Regions from separate parts of the Mesorhizobium sp. CAU 1741 genome, predicted to be linked through region 3. Evidence: riboswitches for the same ligand, from Rfam matches in the RefSeq annotation. Region 3 holds a riboswitch; each other region holds the start of a gene.
The links. A riboswitch is a leader RNA that binds a small molecule or an ion and turns the genes downstream of it on or off. The one in region 3 is predicted to bind cobalamin.

Region 1 (5,618 bases), on a different contig from region 3:
CGCCGGCATCCATGTCGACGCCGGGCCGCGCCTCTTCGAGCAGCTTGATCGAATCGATCGGCAGGATGCCTTTCGACCACAATGAGCCATCGAAGCTGGCATAGCGTCCGCGCTCGGCTGCGAGATCAACTGATGCCGAGATCGCGTGATAGCTGATCGCCTCCATCGAACGATCGGCGAAATCCACCGCCGCATCCGACGCATACGCGATGCGCAGCTTCTGCAGCGCATCCTGGAAGCCCATCAGGCCGAGCCCAACCGGGCGGTGGCGCAGGTTCGACGCACGCGCTTCGGGAATAGTGTAGAAATTGATGTCGACGACATTGTCGAGCATGCGCATCGCCGTGCCGATCGTCTTGGCCAGCCGGTCGAGGTTGAGCCCGTTCTCGCTCACGTGATTGAGGAGGTTCACCGATCCGAGGTTGCAGACCGCTACCTCGTCCTTCGACGTGTTGAGCGTGATCTCGGTGCACAGATTGGACGAATGCACCACGCCGACATGACCTTGCGGGGAGCGAATGTTGCACGGGTCCTTGAACGTGATCCACGGATGGCCGGTCTCGAACAGCATCGTCAGCATCTTGCGCCACAGGTCGACGGCCCTGATCTTGCGGAACACCTTCACCTCGCCGGCCGCCGCCCGCGCCTCATGCGCCTCGTAGGCCTTGCGGAACGACTTGCCGTAAAGGTCGTGCAGATCCGGCGTCTCGTCGGGCGAGAACAGCGTCCACTCGCCGTTCGCCTCGACGCGCTCCATGAACAGGTCCGGCACCCAGTTCGCCGTGTTCATGTCATGCGTGCGGCGCCGGTCGTCGCCGGTATTCTTGCGCAGGTCGAGAAACTCCTCGATGTCGACGTGCCACGTCTCCAGGTAGGCGCAGACCGCGCCCTTGCGCTTGCCGCCCTGGTTGACGGCGATGGCGGTATCGTTGGCGACTTTCAGGAACGGCACCACGCCCTGGCTCTCGCCATTGGTGCCCTTGATGTGCGCGCCAAGCCCACGCACCGGCGTCCAGTCGTTGCCCAGCCCACCCGAATACTTCGCCAGAAGCGCGTTGTCCTTCACACCCTTGAAGATCGCGTCGAGGTCGTCGCCGATGGTCGTCAGGAAGCAGGATGAAAGCTGCGGTCGCGTCGTGCCCGCATTGAACAGCGTCGGTGTCGAGGCCATGAAGTCGAACGACGACAACAGGTCGTAGAACTCGATCGCCCTGCCCTCGCGGTCGATTTCGCGGATCGCCAGCCCCATCGCCACGCGCATGAAGAACGCCTGCGGCAGCTCGAACCGCTTGCCCTTCGTGTGCAGAAAATAGCGGTCGTAGAGGGTCTGCAGCCCCAGATATTGAAAGTCGAGGTCACGCTCCGGCTTGAGCGCGTCGCCCAGGCGCTTCAGATCGAACCGCGCCAGTTCGGGGTCGATCAGGTCGGCGTCGATGCCTGTCTGGATGTACTCCGGAAAATAGCTCGCATAACGCGTGGCGATTTCCGCCTGTGTCGCCTGCTCCGGTCTCCCGGCGACGAAAGTCAGCGCCTCGCGCCTTAGCCGGTCGAGCAGCAGGCGGGCCGAAACGAAGGCATAGTTCGGCTCCTGCTCGACCAGTGTGCGCGCGGCCAGGATCGGCGCCAGCGAAAGTTCGTCGAGCGTGATGCCGTCATAGAGATTGCGCCTGGCCTCGGCGATGATCGGCGCGGCCGACACCGCCTCCAGCCCGTCGCATGCTTCTTCCACCACCCGCGCCAGGCGTGCCTCGTCCAGCGGCAGCAGCGTGCCGTCCTCCGCCTTCACGTGCAGTGCCGGCGTGGCCGGCAGTTCGGCCACCAGCGTTCCTGCAGCCCGCTCGCGCGAGCGCTCTTCGCGGTAGAGCACATAGGCCCGCGCCACCTTGTGGTTCTCGCTGCGCATCAGCGCCAGTTCGACCTGGTCCTGCACGTCCTCGATGTGGAAGGTGCGCCCCTCGCCGGCGCGGCGCGTAAGCGCCGAAACCACCTGCTCCGTCAGGTCCTCGACGATGCCGTGCACCCGTCGTGACCCGGCCGCCGTCGATCCCTCGACCGCCAGGAAGGCTTTTGTCAGCGCCAGCATGATCTTGCTGGCGTCGAAGGGCGTGACCGCGCCGTTGCGGCGGATTACCCGGTAGCCGGGTTCGGCCGATTGTGTCGCTGCGGATTCTTGCAGGATCGGAGCTCTTGGCCCCGTTTCGTGATGGATGGTAGTTGCCGGCATCTTGTCCCCGTGGGCGTTGTGGACGGGGATTGCGTGGAACGCATGCAAGGACGCGCGGACTTCACCCACACGTAAGCATCGCGCACCGCCGGGACACCCCGCCCGTAGGTTCGTTCAAAATCGTCACGGCAGGTCTCCTGGCTCGCAGGTCGCCGCTCTCGTCTGCCTTCCCGATGCCGTTAGGCATCAGTGGCGTCACTCGACTCAAGCTCACTGCTTACAGTTGCGGGGGCAGCGCCGGCTTTCCCTGAAGGGGCACCGGCTTCCCTCTTAGCTTCCGAGCCGGACCGACTCGAAAGACCATGACGACTACATCTAGCGTCATGACGCCCATGCGTGTCAACCAGTTGTATGAGCTTTGCACGCGCATTCACGGATGCGCCCGCCCACCGCCCGAAAAGCGCCGCCTTCCGACATTCCCGGCAGACATTTGGCGGCGACTTGACTATCGGTGATCGACGTCGTCACGCTCACTGGAATGGAGAATCCATGGTTGGAACGGATGGTAGATTGCGCATCGCCGTGTTGTTCGGCGGGCGTTCCGCCGAGCACGAGGTCTCCGTCCTTTCGGCCACCAACGTCGTCGCCGCGCTCGACCCCGCGCGATATGACGTGGTCCCGGTCTACGTCACCAGCGACGGGCGCTGGCTGCCGAGCAGTTTCCAGGACGGCGAACTTGCTCGGCCCACGAGCGGCCCGGAACTGTGCCTGGTGCCCGGCGGGCTAGGCCGGATCATCGCCCTTGCAAAGCAAGACCAAGCGCACGAGCTGCCGAAGATCGACGCCCTGTTCCCGGTGCTGCATGGGCTCCACGGCGAGGACGGTTCGGTCCAGGGGCTGGCGCAGGTGGCGCGCGTCCCGCTCGTCGGCTGCGGCATCCTTGGTTCTGCGACAGCACTCGACAAATGTGTCGCAAAGCAGCTCTTCACGGCAGCGGGCCTTCCGACGGCCCGGTCCGTCACCATCATCCCCGGCGACGTGCCCTCCTTTGACGCGTTGCACGCCACGCTCGGCCTTCCGGTCTTCGTCAAGCCGGCGCGCCAAGGCTCGTCGGTCGGCGTCAGCAAGGTTGGCAGCCAAGCCGACTACGACACGGCGCTCGCCGAAGGTTTTGCCCATGACAGCAAGCTTCTGGCGGAAGAATTCATCGCCGCGCGCGAGATCGAATGCAGCGTGCTGGAAGATACCGACGGCGGCATTTTCGTGTCCCGGCCGGGCGAGATCGTCCCGGCCGAGAGTCACGGCTTCTACTCATACGAGGCCAAATATGTCGACGCCGACGGCGCGCTGCTGAAGGTGCCGGCAGACCTGCCACCGACGATCGAAAGCAGGATGCGTGAGATGGCCGAACGCGCGTTCCGCGCGCTCGGCTGCGACGCCATGGCCCGCGTCGATTTCTTCGTCGCCGGCGAGCGCATCCTGATCAACGAAGTCAACACCATCCCCGGCTTCACCGACATCAGCATGTACGCCAAGGCCATGTCGGCCAGCGGCATCGACTACGCCGGCCTGCTCGACCGCCTGATAGCCCACGGTCTCGCAAGAGCCTAGAGGTCTCGGGAATCCGGCTGGGTAAGGTGAACATTATGGTCCACCTGTATGCCTCCCTCTAGCTAGTCGTGCGCCGCGGAAGCGGCTCGCACACCGACTGGAACACGCATCTCTGGTAGAATTCCCGCTGGCGCGACGCAATCAGGGATTTATCCCGCAACCTTTTGCGGTCAAGAGAGGTCGGTAGGATAGTTAGTAATCAGAAAGAGATTAATGTCCGTTTCGCGCGCCTTGAAGCGCCTGTTCTATTCAACAGAAAACACTGAAACATCATCCGCAATAGATGCTGTGAAAAAGCCGGAACCGCCAGCGACGGGAATCAGGCTTAATCTTGGCTGTGGCTTCGATGTTCGTGAGGGATGGATCAATGTCGATATGCATGATCACCACGGGCCGGACCTTGTCTGTGACGTCACTTGGCTGAAGCCAATCGAGAGCAATTCGGCTGACTACGTCCTCGCCCAGGACGTATTGGAGCATATTCACCGCGTCAAATGCGCCACCGCTCTGCTCGAATGGAACCGTGTCCTCAAGATTGGTGGGCAATTGGACGTTCGCGTCCCTGACGTGGTGGCGATTGTCGCTCTGATGCGAGACGAACAGTTTGCCAGTGAGCAGGGGCATCAGCATCTCCTGCAATGCATGTTCGGGACTCAAAGCTACGAGGGCGACTATCACCTGAACGGCTTCACTGAGCTTTCTCTCAAGCATGCACTGCACGATGCCGGTTTCGAGATCGCTCATTTCGGCCACAGGGATGAGTGGCTGTTCGACGTGGTGGCGACGAAGATGCGCCACGCGGAGCCCGACAATGTGCTCAGGATCGCGGACGACAATACATTTGTCGATGCAGCATATGAGCGCTACGCGGGTCGCGCAGCGGATGATGGTGGCAAGAGCTACTTCGTTGCCAGATTGGCCGAAGGCACCCCCAGAGAGGCCGTAATCGCTGCTGTGAAGGGCAACTGAGCCGACGAGGTGCGTTGCAGATTCAGATTCTGCGCGAGTTTTCTTACAATTCGTCGGGTGTGCTCACGTGGAGTGCTTGCCTGCGCTTACCGCGAGCACAAATTGCGGCCGACGAAATGGCCCTATCTGAGATACAACCTTTTGACGACGGGGGGCGAACAGCTATCTCGGTTTCGAACTAACCGGTACTGGTTCCTGAATCTGCTCTCGCCGCAGGAACATATCTGGTGGCCCGGAGCCTACCAAACCAACACCGATATTATTAGTTTTTTCCGTATCTTAGCGCCCCACGCTTAAACCGGGCACCAACAAATATACCAACACTCTCAGAAGCCGGTGGTGGCTGAGACCTTTGATCGCGACTGGCAACGTCTGCGGATGCCTAAATGTCTCGGTCTAAGCAGCTGCATCTCAGAAGTGGACTCTGGTGCCCGGCATACCTAGCGTCCCACATCTGTTTTTTGGCAAATAGCTCCCGTGCGTTTAGATGTCGACATGGGGCCTATAGAGAGAATCAGATGGCAGAAACTAACCGCAGCTTAAAAATCGCAAGGCAGTTGCGGTCCATCCGTTCGGCAGCCGTTCGAAATCTTGTTCGAGGACTTCTCGCCGAGAAGGGTGACAATTCTCTCGGCGAAAAGACTGACAACATACTCAGAGTGGCTAAAGGCCAGGATTATAAAACCGTTGTGGATGCGTTGAGCGCACTTCAACGAGCGGGTGAGGTGACGCTTTCGCTCCCTCTCCCGCCGTTGCCGCCCGCGGTCGCCGATATCACCTATTCTGTCACCATGCCCGAGAAGGCTTTCCTAGCCTACGCCGATCGTCTCATGAACGAATATAATGACGTTATACGTCAATATGTTGAGTTTAC
Region 2 (5,618 bases), on a different contig from region 3:
GCGCGTGATCAGCCCGCGATCCTCCAGCGTCTTGATGATGCGGGTGAGGCTCGGCGCCAGCACGCATGCGCGCACGGCGACGTCTGTAGCGTCGAGCGGGCTTTCTTCAGCGAGGATGCGGATGACGCGCCATTGCTGCTCGGTGACGTCGTGCGAGGCCAGCACCGGCCTGAATCGCACCATCAGCGCCTCGCGGGCCCGCAGGAGCGCGATGGGAAGTGATCGCCGCGTATCGCGCGGCATCAGCGCATCATCCAGCAATCCGTCCAGCATCGTATCGACTTCGCTCATGCGCCAGCTTTGACCGGTTTCCTGCTTTCCGGCAAGGGCATGCGTCAATCGCCGTAAGGGACCCAGACATTCTTGACCTCGACGGCGCGGCGCAGGAAGGCGCCGAGGGCGCCCTCCGGTCCGTTCCAGTCGATCGCATGGCCGCCGCAGGTCCATACACGCTTGAGGTTGTCGGCCGATTCAGCTTCCGCCTGCGCGCAAGTGTCGGCGTCGGCGACGACCCACAACCCGTCGACGTCGCCGTGCTTTGCCAGCACGCCGGCAAGCTCGCTCGTCCGTCCTGTGACGATGTTGATTGCACCGGCGGGAATGTCGGAGGTTTCCATGACCTGATAGAGGTCTGTGGCGATCAGCGGCCAGCGCGAAGAGGGGACGGCGACGACGCTGTTGCCCATGGCGAGAGCGGGCGCCAGAAGCGCGATCAGGCCGAGCAGCGGTTGGTCGTCGGGCGCCACGATGCCGAGCACGCCCACAGGCTCGTTGAGCGCCAGCGTGACCGCGCGGGCAGGTGGATTGTGGACCGTACCCTCGACTTTGTCAGCCATGCCGGCCGCCTCGAACAGTCTTTCGATGGAGGAATCCACTTCCGTCCGCGCCGCTTTGGCCGATGCGCCGGTCAGCGCCGTCAGGCGCGCCGTGAATTCGTCGGCGCGAAGTGCCAGGTTCTCGGCGAAAAAGTACAGCACCTGCGCGCGGTTATAGGCGGTCGCGGTTGCCCAGCCCTTTGCCGCTCGCGCGGCCGAGACTGCGTCGCGGATATCCTTGCGGCTGCCAAGCCCGACTTCGCCCGCTTGCCTGCCCTTCCTGTCGAGGACCGCCATCGAATAATTGCCGTCGGGGCGAACCTGCTTGCCGCCGATGAACAGTTTCGGGGTGCGATCGATGAACGCGTCGTCACCGGCGCCGCGCTCGAAGACGCCGCCTGGCGCGTCGAACGGCTGGAGCAGGGCGCCTTTCGGCTTGCCTGCGCTCAGATACTCGAACATGCCTTCACGCCCGCCTTCGCGCCCGAAACCGCTTTCTCGGTAGCCGCCGAAGCCGCAAGCGGCGTCGAACATGTTGGTGCCGTTGATCCAGACGACGCCGGCCTTGAGCTTTGGCGCGACGTCGAGCGCCAGATTGACGTTTTCGCTCCACACCGAGGCCGCGAGCCCGTAGCGGGTGTTGTTGGCGAGTTCGACCGCTTCTTCGGTGTTGCGGAACGTCATCGCGGCCAGCACCGGGCCGAACACCTCTTCCTGCGCCAGGATGTTGGCCGGCGCCACGTTGGTGGCGAGCACGGGCAGGTGATACCAGCCCGTCGCGGGCACCTCGCCCGCCGGCCGCCAGCACGTCGCACCCTGGCTTTCGCCCTCGGCCACCAGACCCGTCACGCGTTCGAGTTGGGTGCGGTCGACCAGCGGACCGATATCGGTGTTCTTGTCGAGCGGGTCGCCAAGGCGCAGCTTCTCCATGCGCGCGCGCACCTTGGCAAGGAACGCGTCGGCGACGCCTTCCTGCACCAACAGCCGCGATCCGGCGCAGCAGACCTGGCCCTGGTTAAACCAGATGCCGTCCACCAGCCCTTCGACGGCGGAATCGAGATCGGCATCCTCGAAGACGATGAAGGCCGACTTGCCGCCGAGCTCCAGCGACAGTTTCTTGCCCGTCCCGGCCGTTGCCTTGCGGATGATCTTGCCGACCTCGGACGAGCCGGTGAAGGCGATCTTGTCGATACCGGGATGGTTGACGATGGCAGCACCGGCCTCAGGCCCGCCATGGACAATGTTGACGACCCCCTTCGGAACGCCAGCCCGCTCGCAGATTTCGGCGAAAAGAATGGCGGAGAGCGGCGTGAATTCAGCCGGCTTCAGCACCACCGTGCAGCCGGCAGCAAGCGCCGGCGCGATCTTCCAGGCGAGCATCAGCAGCGGAAAATTCCAAGGAATGATCTGGCCGGCGACACCGACGCCGGAATGGCCTGGAAACTCCTTCGCGAGCGATTGTGCCCAACCGGCATGGTGGATGAAGTGCCGCACGGCCAGCGGCACGTCGATGTCGCGGCTCTCGCGGATCGGCTTGCCGTTGTCGATTGATTCCAGCACGGCGAACAGGCGCGCATGGCGCTGCATCGCCCGCCCGATGGCATAGAGCACGCGCGCGCGCTCGTATCCGGTCGCTGCCTGCCATTTCGGCAGCGCCTTGCAGGCCGCTGCCACCGCAGCGTCGATGTCCGCTTCGCCGGCATCCGAGACGCGTGCAAGGGTCTTGCCTGTCGAAGGCTCTGTCACGACGAAGGTCTTGCCGCCTGCCGCCTTCCTCCATTCGCCGCCGATATACAGCGACGCCGAGAAGTCGCGGGCCTTGAGCCACGCATCGGCTTCGCTGCGGGATTCGGGGGCGGGTCCGTATTCCATGGCGTGATAGCGGTCGATAATGTTCACGAGAGGCTCCCCGACATTCACGCCATTGCGTGGCGGTGGGCGGCCGAATAGCGGCCTGTGAGGTGATGCTCGAGCTGGCGCTCGATGTCGGTGAGCAGGCTCGACGCGCCGAAGCGGAAGAGGTCGGGCTCGAGCCATCGCCGGCCGAGTTCCTCTTTCATCATCACCAGCCAGTCGAGCGATGCCTTTGCGGCAGATATGCCTCCGGCGGGCTTGAAGCCGATCTTGAATCCCGTCCGCTCCTCGTAGGCACGGATGGCGCGCGTCATGACCAGCCCGACAGGCAGCGTCGCATTGACGCTTTCCTTGCCGGTCGAGGTCTTGATGAAGTCGGCACCCGCCATCATCGATACCATCGAGGCCAGCATGACATTGCGCAGCGTCGAAAGCTCGCCGGTGCCCAGAATGACCTTGAGATGCGCCTCGCCACATGCCTCGCGGAACTTCCGCACCTCGTCGTAGAGCTCGGCCCATCTTGCGCCAAGAACCAGTCCGCGCGGGATCACGACGTCGATCTCGTCAGCGCCGTCGCCGACGGATGCCTTGATTTCCGCGATGCGGGTTTCGAGTGGTGTCAGGCCATGCGGGAACGCTGTCGAGACGGCCGCAACGTGAATGCCGGTGCCGCTCAATGCCTTCACGGCGGTCGCCACGAAAGGGTGATAGACGCAGACGGCGGCCGGCCGGATGATGGTGTCGCCGAGACCCAGTCCATCGACTAGGTCGGAGCGCAGCGGATTGCGCGCCTTGGCGCAAAGCCGGCGTACACGCTCGTCGGTGTCGTTGCTGTTGAGCGTCGTCAGGTCCATCAGCGAGATGGAACGCAGCAGCCAAGCCGCCTGGTTGTCAGCCTTGATCGAGCGCCGCTTTGTCAGTGTCGTGGCTCGGCGCTCCAGCGCGCTGCGGTTGACGGCGCGCATCTCCTCCAGCCAGCCAAGGTCGAGCTTCATGCCCGGATTGCGTGGCAGATCGCCATGGACCGGCGCGATTGCCGTCGGCAGCGCATGGACGTTTGCCGCGGTGGCAGGCTGTCTCGTCTGGGTGCTCGTCATGGCACGCTTCTTTTGTCCCATTGGTCAAAGTTTGAGCACCTATCGCATGAATCCGGCCGAAACGGAACGGTGGAAGACGGCCGTGGGAGCCTTGTCGTCTTTGCGTCTGTGCAATGTCGCTTTCGCGTGTTTCCACGCGGCCGCTGCGTGGTTAGATGAGCCAGCCTGAGGTGCCGTTCTTTCAAGGAGCGGAGAATTGGGAAGCCGGTCTAAATCCGGCGCTGCCCCCGCAACGGTAGCGAAGCTGAAAGCCCGACGGGAGACCACTGGACGACAACGTCCGGGAAGGTGTCGGGACGGTCCCGCAAGGACGGCTTCGGAGCCCGGAAACCAGCCACAGGCCTGACAAAACCGACTGATCGCGGTGGGCGGTCAAGAGGCGGAAGCGCTCCGGAGGACCCTTGCGGGTTTGCTTGCCGGCGCCATTCCTCCCTCCATCACCACCAGTTCAGTCCTTGTGAACGGATGCGAGGACGGACATGGATGCGCGCAACGAGATGCTGAGGCTGATACGCAGCCGCAAGGAGGGCTATTCCCTCGAGCAGCCCTTTTACACCGATCCCGATTTCTTCAAGCTCGACATGGAGCTGATCTGGTATCGCGACTGGCTGTTCGTCGGCCATGACTGCGAACTGCCGAAGCCGGGCAGCTTCATGACGGTGCAGGTGGGCAGCTACCCGGTCGTGCTGGTGCGCGATCGCGTCGGAAACATCCGCGCCTTCCACAATTCCTGCCGGCATCGCGGCAGCCGCGTGTGCAACTCACACAAGGGCACCTCGGCGCGGCTCGTCTGCCCCTATCACCAGTGGACCTATGATCTCGACGGCAAGCTGCTCTTCGCACGCCAGATGGCAGACGACTTCGACCCGTCGCAGTTCTCGCTCAAGCCCGTCGCCTGCGAGAGCGTGGCGGGCTACGTCTTCATCTGCCTCGCCGACGAACCGATGGACTTCGCGCCGTTCCGGACGCTGATGGAGCCCTATTTCGCGCCGCACAGGCTGACCGAGGCGAAAGTGGCCTTCGAATCGACGATCATCGAGAAAGGCAACTGGAAGCTGGTCTGGGAAAACAACCGCGAGTGCTACCACTGCGCCGGCAATCATCCCGAGCTGTGCAAGACCTTTCCGGAGGCACCCAACGTCACCGGCGTCAATGGCGCCGAAAGCGACCCCGAAATGCTGGAGCACTGGGCGAAATGCGAGGCGGCGGGCCTGCCGTCCAGGTTCCGCATCGACGAGGGCGGCCAGTATCGTTCGACCCGCGCGCCGCTGCTGCGCGATGCCGTGAGCTACACCATGACGGGCAAGCGCGCGGTCAAGCGCGATCTCTCCGACACGGTTTCAACGGACCGGATCGGGGCGTTGCTGCTTTATCATTATCCCACCACCTGGAACCATGTGCTGGGCGACCATGCCGTCACCTTCCGGGTATTGCCGATCAGCGCGACGGAAACGGCGGTCACCACCAAGTGGTTGGTCCACAAGAATGCGGTCGGAGGTGTCGACTACGACCTTTCGGAACTCACCCATGTCTGGACCGAGACCAACGACCAGGACCGCAGAATTGTCGAGGAAAATGCCTTCGGCATCCAGTCGCCCGCCTACGAGCCGGGACCGTACTCCGAACTGCACGAAGGCGGCGTGATCCAGTTCGTCGAATGGTATGCCAATTTCATCGAGCCGCGTCTGGCGCAGGGCGAGCGCCCTTCGCTGCGCAGCGTCGCGTAAGAGGCGGCCGCGATGAATGCCGTGACCGACCTGGGCCTCTATCGCCATCTTGACGAGATGGTGCCATGGGACGACCGCCTGCAGGTGCTGGAGGTGATCGGCGTGACCGAGGAAGCGCCGGAGGT
Region 3 (5,618 bases):
GCGGCAATGCTCCGTCTCCACCGGACCACAGGGCCGACAGGCTCTGCCGGAAACCTGCCTCGGCAGGACCGGTAACGAGCGAGCCGACAAAGAGCGCGACAGTCGCCGCGCCGAGTACCAGCAGGACGACACGGTAGCGTGCCTCGTCGCTCATCGCCTGAGGCCGGCTTCGTGCTGTGTCCACTTTCGGGCCGCCTCGGAAAGCATGCGCACCGCCTCGAGCGTGAACGGCGCACCGCAAATCCAGTAACGATCGGGGATGCGCACCATTCGGTCGGGCGTCGCGACCGCCGAGAATGCCGGATGATTGAAGTTCTGCTGCGCAAGGGCGGGCAGGCCGTAATCCTGTTCGCCCATCACCACGAGATCGGGCTGCTGCAGCACCAGTTCCTCCAGCGGCAGGCGCTGGACACCCTTGATGCCGAGCCGGTCGGCGATGTTGGTCAACCCGGCGGCTTCGATCACCGCATGGGACAGCGAACCGGGACCGGAGGTGTAGCTATTCGACGAATAGACGGCCACCGTCAGCGGCGGTCCCTCCCGCTCCTTCAGCGCCGCCAGCCCGGCATCGAGTTCAGCCACGAGGTCTGCCGCACGCCGTTCGCGGCCAAGCAACCGTCCCATGCGAACGATATTTTCGCGAATGCCCTCGAAGGAACTTTCCGGGGCGAACTGCTCGACCCGGAACCCCAGCCGGCGCAGCATGGTGACGGCCGGCTGCGCGGTGTACATGCCGGCCAGTACGAGATCGGGCTGCATGAGGAAGACTTCTTCCGCCCGGCCGTGATTGGGAGTGTATGCGTCTGCCTGGGAGGCAAGAACCGACATTCCCGGATCAGCGGCGAGGAACGAGACGGAATGCAACTGCCCCTCGCCCGCGACAAGCATCGCAAGCTGGTCGGTACACACATTCATGGAGACGACGCGGCGTGGCGCAGGGTCTGCCGCGGCCAGCGGCATCGTGACGAGGCACGCAAGCCCGGCGGCCGCGAGCTTCGCCACGATATGTGCACCGCGCCGCATGACCGTCAGAACGTCCGCGCCAGGCTGACGTTGATGCTGCGGCCCGGCGAGCGATAACCGGATGTCGTCTCGTAGTGCTCGTCGAAAAGATTTTCGACCGAGAACTTGAACTCCGTCTGGTCGTCGAACGCATAGGTGGCGCTGAGATCGACGGTCACATAGGCCGGCAGTTCGATACGCGAGACGAAATCTTCCTGGCTGATGTCGTTGCGCGGCCCGACATAGACCAGCGCCGCGGTCAGATCGAGCTGCTCGGTGGCCGCAAAGCCCACCTCAGCGGTCGCCTTGAACCTGTCCTGCCTGATCAGCCCGAGACCCGTATCGCTGTCGGTCGGGTCGTTGAACGCCACTTCGGCCCGACCGTACAAGAGCGCGTTGAAGCGATGGGAAACGCTGGCCTCGAAGCCGGTGTTCTCCACCCGGGCGAGGTTCTGGGGGATATACATCGCGTCGAGGGTGATCGCGTCCTTCAGCCAGGTCTGGTAGAACGCGGCATCGAAGACGGTATCGACCGTCGGCCGCCACTGGAGGCCGATTTCGTAGGAACGAGAGTGCTCGGGCTGGACGTCGGGATTGGCGCCCCACGGATTGTAGAGATCGTTGAAGGTCGGCGCGCGGAAGCCGGTCGCATATGACGCGCGTCCCACGAGGCCGGGCAGGAATTCGTAGCTCGCGCCCACATTGTAAGTGGTGGCCGACCCGTACTGCTCGTTGGCGTCGTAACGAATGCCCGCATCGAGCGTCAGCGCATCGAACTCGATCGAGTGCTGTGCGAAGACGGCCCCGACATCACGCGACGTCACGCCGAAATCCTCGGTGGAGCTGATCTCTTCGCGATAGGCCTCAATGCCGACATTCAGAACATGCGCCGCGCCGGCGGCATCGAACGTCTTTGTGGTGGACGCAAAGATCCCCGAGCGCGTCGTGTCGTAGACGTTGAGCGTGTCCGTGCCGTCACGGAAATTGTCCTGGAAGTCGAAGCCGGTGAAGAGTTCCACCGTCGAGTGCCAATCCGGGGCATGATCGACTCGGACACCGACCTTGCCTGCAAAGAGCGAGTTTTCGGCTTCATCCGCCCATGGCGCCGAGGCGTCGTATTCGGTGCGTGAGCGTGAGAGAAGCCCATCCGCATAGAGGCGGCCCCAGTCGAACTCCTTGCCGAGCGAGAAATGCGCCGAACCCTGAAGGAAACCATCGTCGTCCGGTTCGCTCATCGCGGTGGTGAAATCGTAACCGCGCGTGCCGATCACCCGGCCGCCGAACGAGAATTCGATGCCGTCCTCGGTCTGTCCGCGCGTGGTGATCCCGGCATGGCCGCCCCACGGATGCGACACACCGGCCGACACCGTGGTGCAGATGGTGTTGCCGTTCGCGCATGTACCGCCGCTCTTGGTGATGACGTTGATGACGCCGCCGATCGCATCGGAACCGTATTGGGCCGAGTGCGCGCCCTTGGCGATCTCGATCCGCTCGATCGAATCGAGCGGAATATTGAACAGCGACGTCTCGCCCGAGGTTGCCGAGCGGGCGTTGATGCCGTTGATCAGGACGAGCGTCTGTGTCGGCTTGAACCCGCGCAGCGAAACGCCTGAACGTGAGCCCATGCCGCCATTGGCGGTCAACGAGACCCCGGCGTGATTTCTCAGCAGCGAGGGCAGGTCGAGCGCTGCGGAACGCCTGATCTGTTCCTCTCCGATGACGGTGACGGATGACGTGCTGCGCTCGAGAGAGCTTTCCCGGCGCAGCGGCGTGGTGACGACGAGCGTATCGAGTTGCGTCGCGCCGTCCCAATCCACGGACGTCTCCTGCGCGAATGCGCCGGTGGTCAGCGCCAGTATGCTGGCGGTGGTAATCAGAATGGTCTTCATGTCGGTCCCCAGGACATGCTGCGAGCGCATGCGCTCGCGGTTGCATCAAGTGCCGCAGCAAGATCCGGGTTGTCGAAGGCAAGGTCTTTCCCGCCGGTCCGGCATGCAGCAACGTTCGATGTCACCGCGACGGACGACCGCGCCTGGACACACCCCGTATCCTGGCTTGGGTGACTGGAACGGGCAGGTCTCCTGGCTTCCGTGTCATCGCCTCTGTCTTCCGCCTTCCCGATCCTTTCGGACCAGTGGCGCTGGAAGATGGCTCAACGGTTACAGTTGCGGGGGCAGCCGCGGCATCGTTCCCGGAGGATCTCACCGCGTTCCCATTTTCATCCACCTTGCGGCAGAACCTGTTCCGCCATCGGTGCTATCCGGTGTTGCAGGGAGCGTCAACGGAATTTCTGGCGCGGCGAGAATTCCGTGACCGACACGTCTTGTCCACCTCCCGCGCGGGGCGGGCCATAGTCTCCGGCACACGGTTCTTTACTGGAGGCAAGACGCATGGAAAGTTCAGCAAACCTCGCCCTGCCCTACATCATCGCGCAGCAGGCACAGAAGCATGTCACCCACAACGAGGCCGTCCGAATGCTCGATGCGCTGGTCCAGCTTTCGGTCGCCAGCCGCAGCCTGACCGAGCCGCCCGTCACCCCGTCGGAAGGAGAACGCCACATCGTGGCCGTCGGCGCATCGGGAGAATGGGAGGGCTGGGACGGCGGCGTCGCCAGCTTTGCCGATGGCGCCTGGTCGCGCCTCATCCCACGCGAAGGCTGGCTGGCATGGGTGGCGGACGATGCGCGTTTGCTGGTTCGCACGGACGGCGCCTGGAGCGAGCCGGCGATCGGCGGGACGCTCGAACTCGATGGCCTCGGCATCCGAACGGTCCCGGATGCAGCCAACAGGCTGGCCGTCAAGTCCGACGCCGTGCTGCTCTCTCACGACGACCAGACGCCGGGCAGCGGCGACATGCGCGTGACCGTCAACCGCAGCGGTCCCTCGAAAGACGCCGCTTTCGTCTTCGAGGACGACTGGTCGACGCGCGCGCTATTCGGGCTGCTGGCCGACGACGATTTTCGCATCAAGGTGTCTCCGGATGGCGACACCTTTTACGACGCGGTGGCCATCGACGCGGCGACCGGCGCGGTCGCGCTGGGCGAGCCCTTCCTGACCGCCGACGACGATGGCGTCTGGTCGCATCGAGACAACCTTCCCGCCGCGGACGACACCCATTCGCTGGGATCGGCGACGCACCGCTGGTCGGTCGTCCACGCGGCGACCGGCACGATCAGCACGTCGGACGAGCGTCTCAAGGAGGCGGTCGCCCCCGTACCAGTCGGCATCGATTTCCTGCGCGATCTCGAGGCTGTCTGTTATCGCCGCAAGGGCGGGCGGCGGATGCATTTCGGCCTCCTGGCGCAACAGGTCAAGGCCGCGCTTCAGGCGCATGGGGTCGACGATTTCGCAGGCTGGACGCTGTCCGACAGGAACGATCCCGCGAGCCGGCAGGGCCTGCGCTACGAGCAGTTCGTGCCGATCCTGGTCCGCGCGGTGCAGGAGCTTGCAAGTGAAGTGGACACGCTGCGGGATACGATGGCAGGCCCGGCATAAACTCAGTCGGGCGAAGACTTCGACAGCAGGCGCGCGATCAACGGCCCGAACAGAAGCACGAACAGGAAGCGCGCCATCTGCATCGCCATTATCAACGACATGTTGGCATTGCCGGAGGCGGCCGCGATGATCGCGACCGCATCCATCCCGCCGGGACTGGTGGCGAGATAGGCCGTGACATAGTCGATCTCGAGCAGTTCGCTCAAGACCAGCCCGATGCCCGCGCATATCATCACGAGTAGCAGAATGGAGCCTATGACCTGCGGCAGCGCGCGGGCCGCATGCAAAAGGATCTGCCGCGTGAAGTTGAGCCCGATGCTCCAGCCGATCAGCGCATAGGCGATCATCAGAAGCCATTGCGGCAGTTGAAACGCCACGCCACCCGCCATGTGAAGCAGGCCGCCGAGGATCATGGACCCAAGGAAGAACGGTGTCGGCAGGCGCAACAGCCAACCGGCCACAGCACCGACGAGCCCGGTGGCGATCGTGATCGGGAAGCCTGGCCATTCAAGCGGCGGGAAAAGAACGATGGTGGGCTGGGCAACCGCCGGTGCATCGACCAGGAATGCCGCCACGAGCGCTGCGAACAGGGCGACGATCATCACCCGCAGATACTGCATGAAGGCGACCAGCCGGAAATCGGCGCCGAACGCATCCGCCATCAGCACCATCGCCGACGCCGCGCCCGGTGCCGAGCCCCAGATTGCGGTGCTACCGGGGAGGATGCCCCATCGGCTGATCTGCCAGCCGAGATAGCTGGAGGCGGCGACGGTCGACAGCACGCCCCCGAGAAACAATGGCCAGTCCTCGACGATGACGCGGAATATCTCGAGTTCGAGAGAACGCGCGATGAGGATTCCGAGCACCGCCTGCGCCGCACCGAACAGCCATCGCGGCACACGGACGCTGGCCCCGTTGGTGCCCGCCACGACACCGGCGATCATCGGGCCGATCAGCGCCGCGGCGGGCAAATGCGCGAGATCGAGCAGAAGGAACAGCAGCGCCGAACCGACCAGAACGCCGCTCCACTGGATTGCCGGTGGCTTTGACGTGAGGAACTGAGGAGGCAATTGCGGGTCTGGAGAGGTATCCATCCCGTGGCTTTATAGACCCCGCCCGCGA

Region 1: linked by a shared signal. The riboswitch ahead of AAFN84_RS03190 (ribonucleoside-diphosphate reductase subunit alpha) and the one ahead of AAFN84_RS24330 (TonB-dependent receptor) in region 3 are both predicted to bind cobalamin.
Region 2: linked by a shared signal. The riboswitch ahead of AAFN84_RS14180 (aromatic ring-hydroxylating dioxygenase subunit alpha) and the one ahead of AAFN84_RS24330 (TonB-dependent receptor) in region 3 are both predicted to bind cobalamin.

Annotation. Positions count from the first base shown of each region.
Region 1 is NZ_JBDOQP010000001.1:648,054-653,671, reverse strand. Features, by position in the region: gene AAFN84_RS03190 (ribonucleoside-diphosphate reductase subunit alpha) at 1-2,224, opposite strand, end outside; cobalamin riboswitch at 2,334-2,544, opposite strand; gene AAFN84_RS03185 (D-alanine--D-alanine ligase family protein) at 2,714-3,775, shown strand; gene AAFN84_RS03180 (methyltransferase domain-containing protein) at 3,989-4,744, shown strand; gene AAFN84_RS03175 (hypothetical protein) at 5,263-5,618, shown strand, end outside.
Region 2 is NZ_JBDOQP010000003.1:104,850-110,467, reverse strand. Features, by position in the region: gene hpaR (homoprotocatechuate degradation operon regulator HpaR) at 1-291, opposite strand, end outside; gene AAFN84_RS14190 (aldehyde dehydrogenase family protein) at 336-2,714, opposite strand; gene deoC (deoxyribose-phosphate aldolase) at 2,732-3,664, opposite strand; cobalamin riboswitch at 3,918-4,120, shown strand; gene AAFN84_RS14180 (aromatic ring-hydroxylating dioxygenase subunit alpha) at 4,246-5,493, shown strand; gene AAFN84_RS14175 (hybrid-cluster NAD(P)-dependent oxidoreductase) at 5,506-5,618, shown strand, end outside.
Region 3 is NZ_JBDOQP010000008.1:75,979-81,596, forward strand. Features, by position in the region: gene AAFN84_RS24320 (iron ABC transporter permease) at 1-154, opposite strand, end outside; gene AAFN84_RS24325 (ABC transporter substrate-binding protein) at 151-1,002, opposite strand; gene AAFN84_RS24330 (TonB-dependent receptor) at 1,029-2,891, opposite strand; cobalamin riboswitch at 3,056-3,260, opposite strand; gene AAFN84_RS24335 (DUF2793 domain-containing protein) at 3,393-4,496, shown strand; gene AAFN84_RS24340 (AbrB family transcriptional regulator) at 4,499-5,590, opposite strand.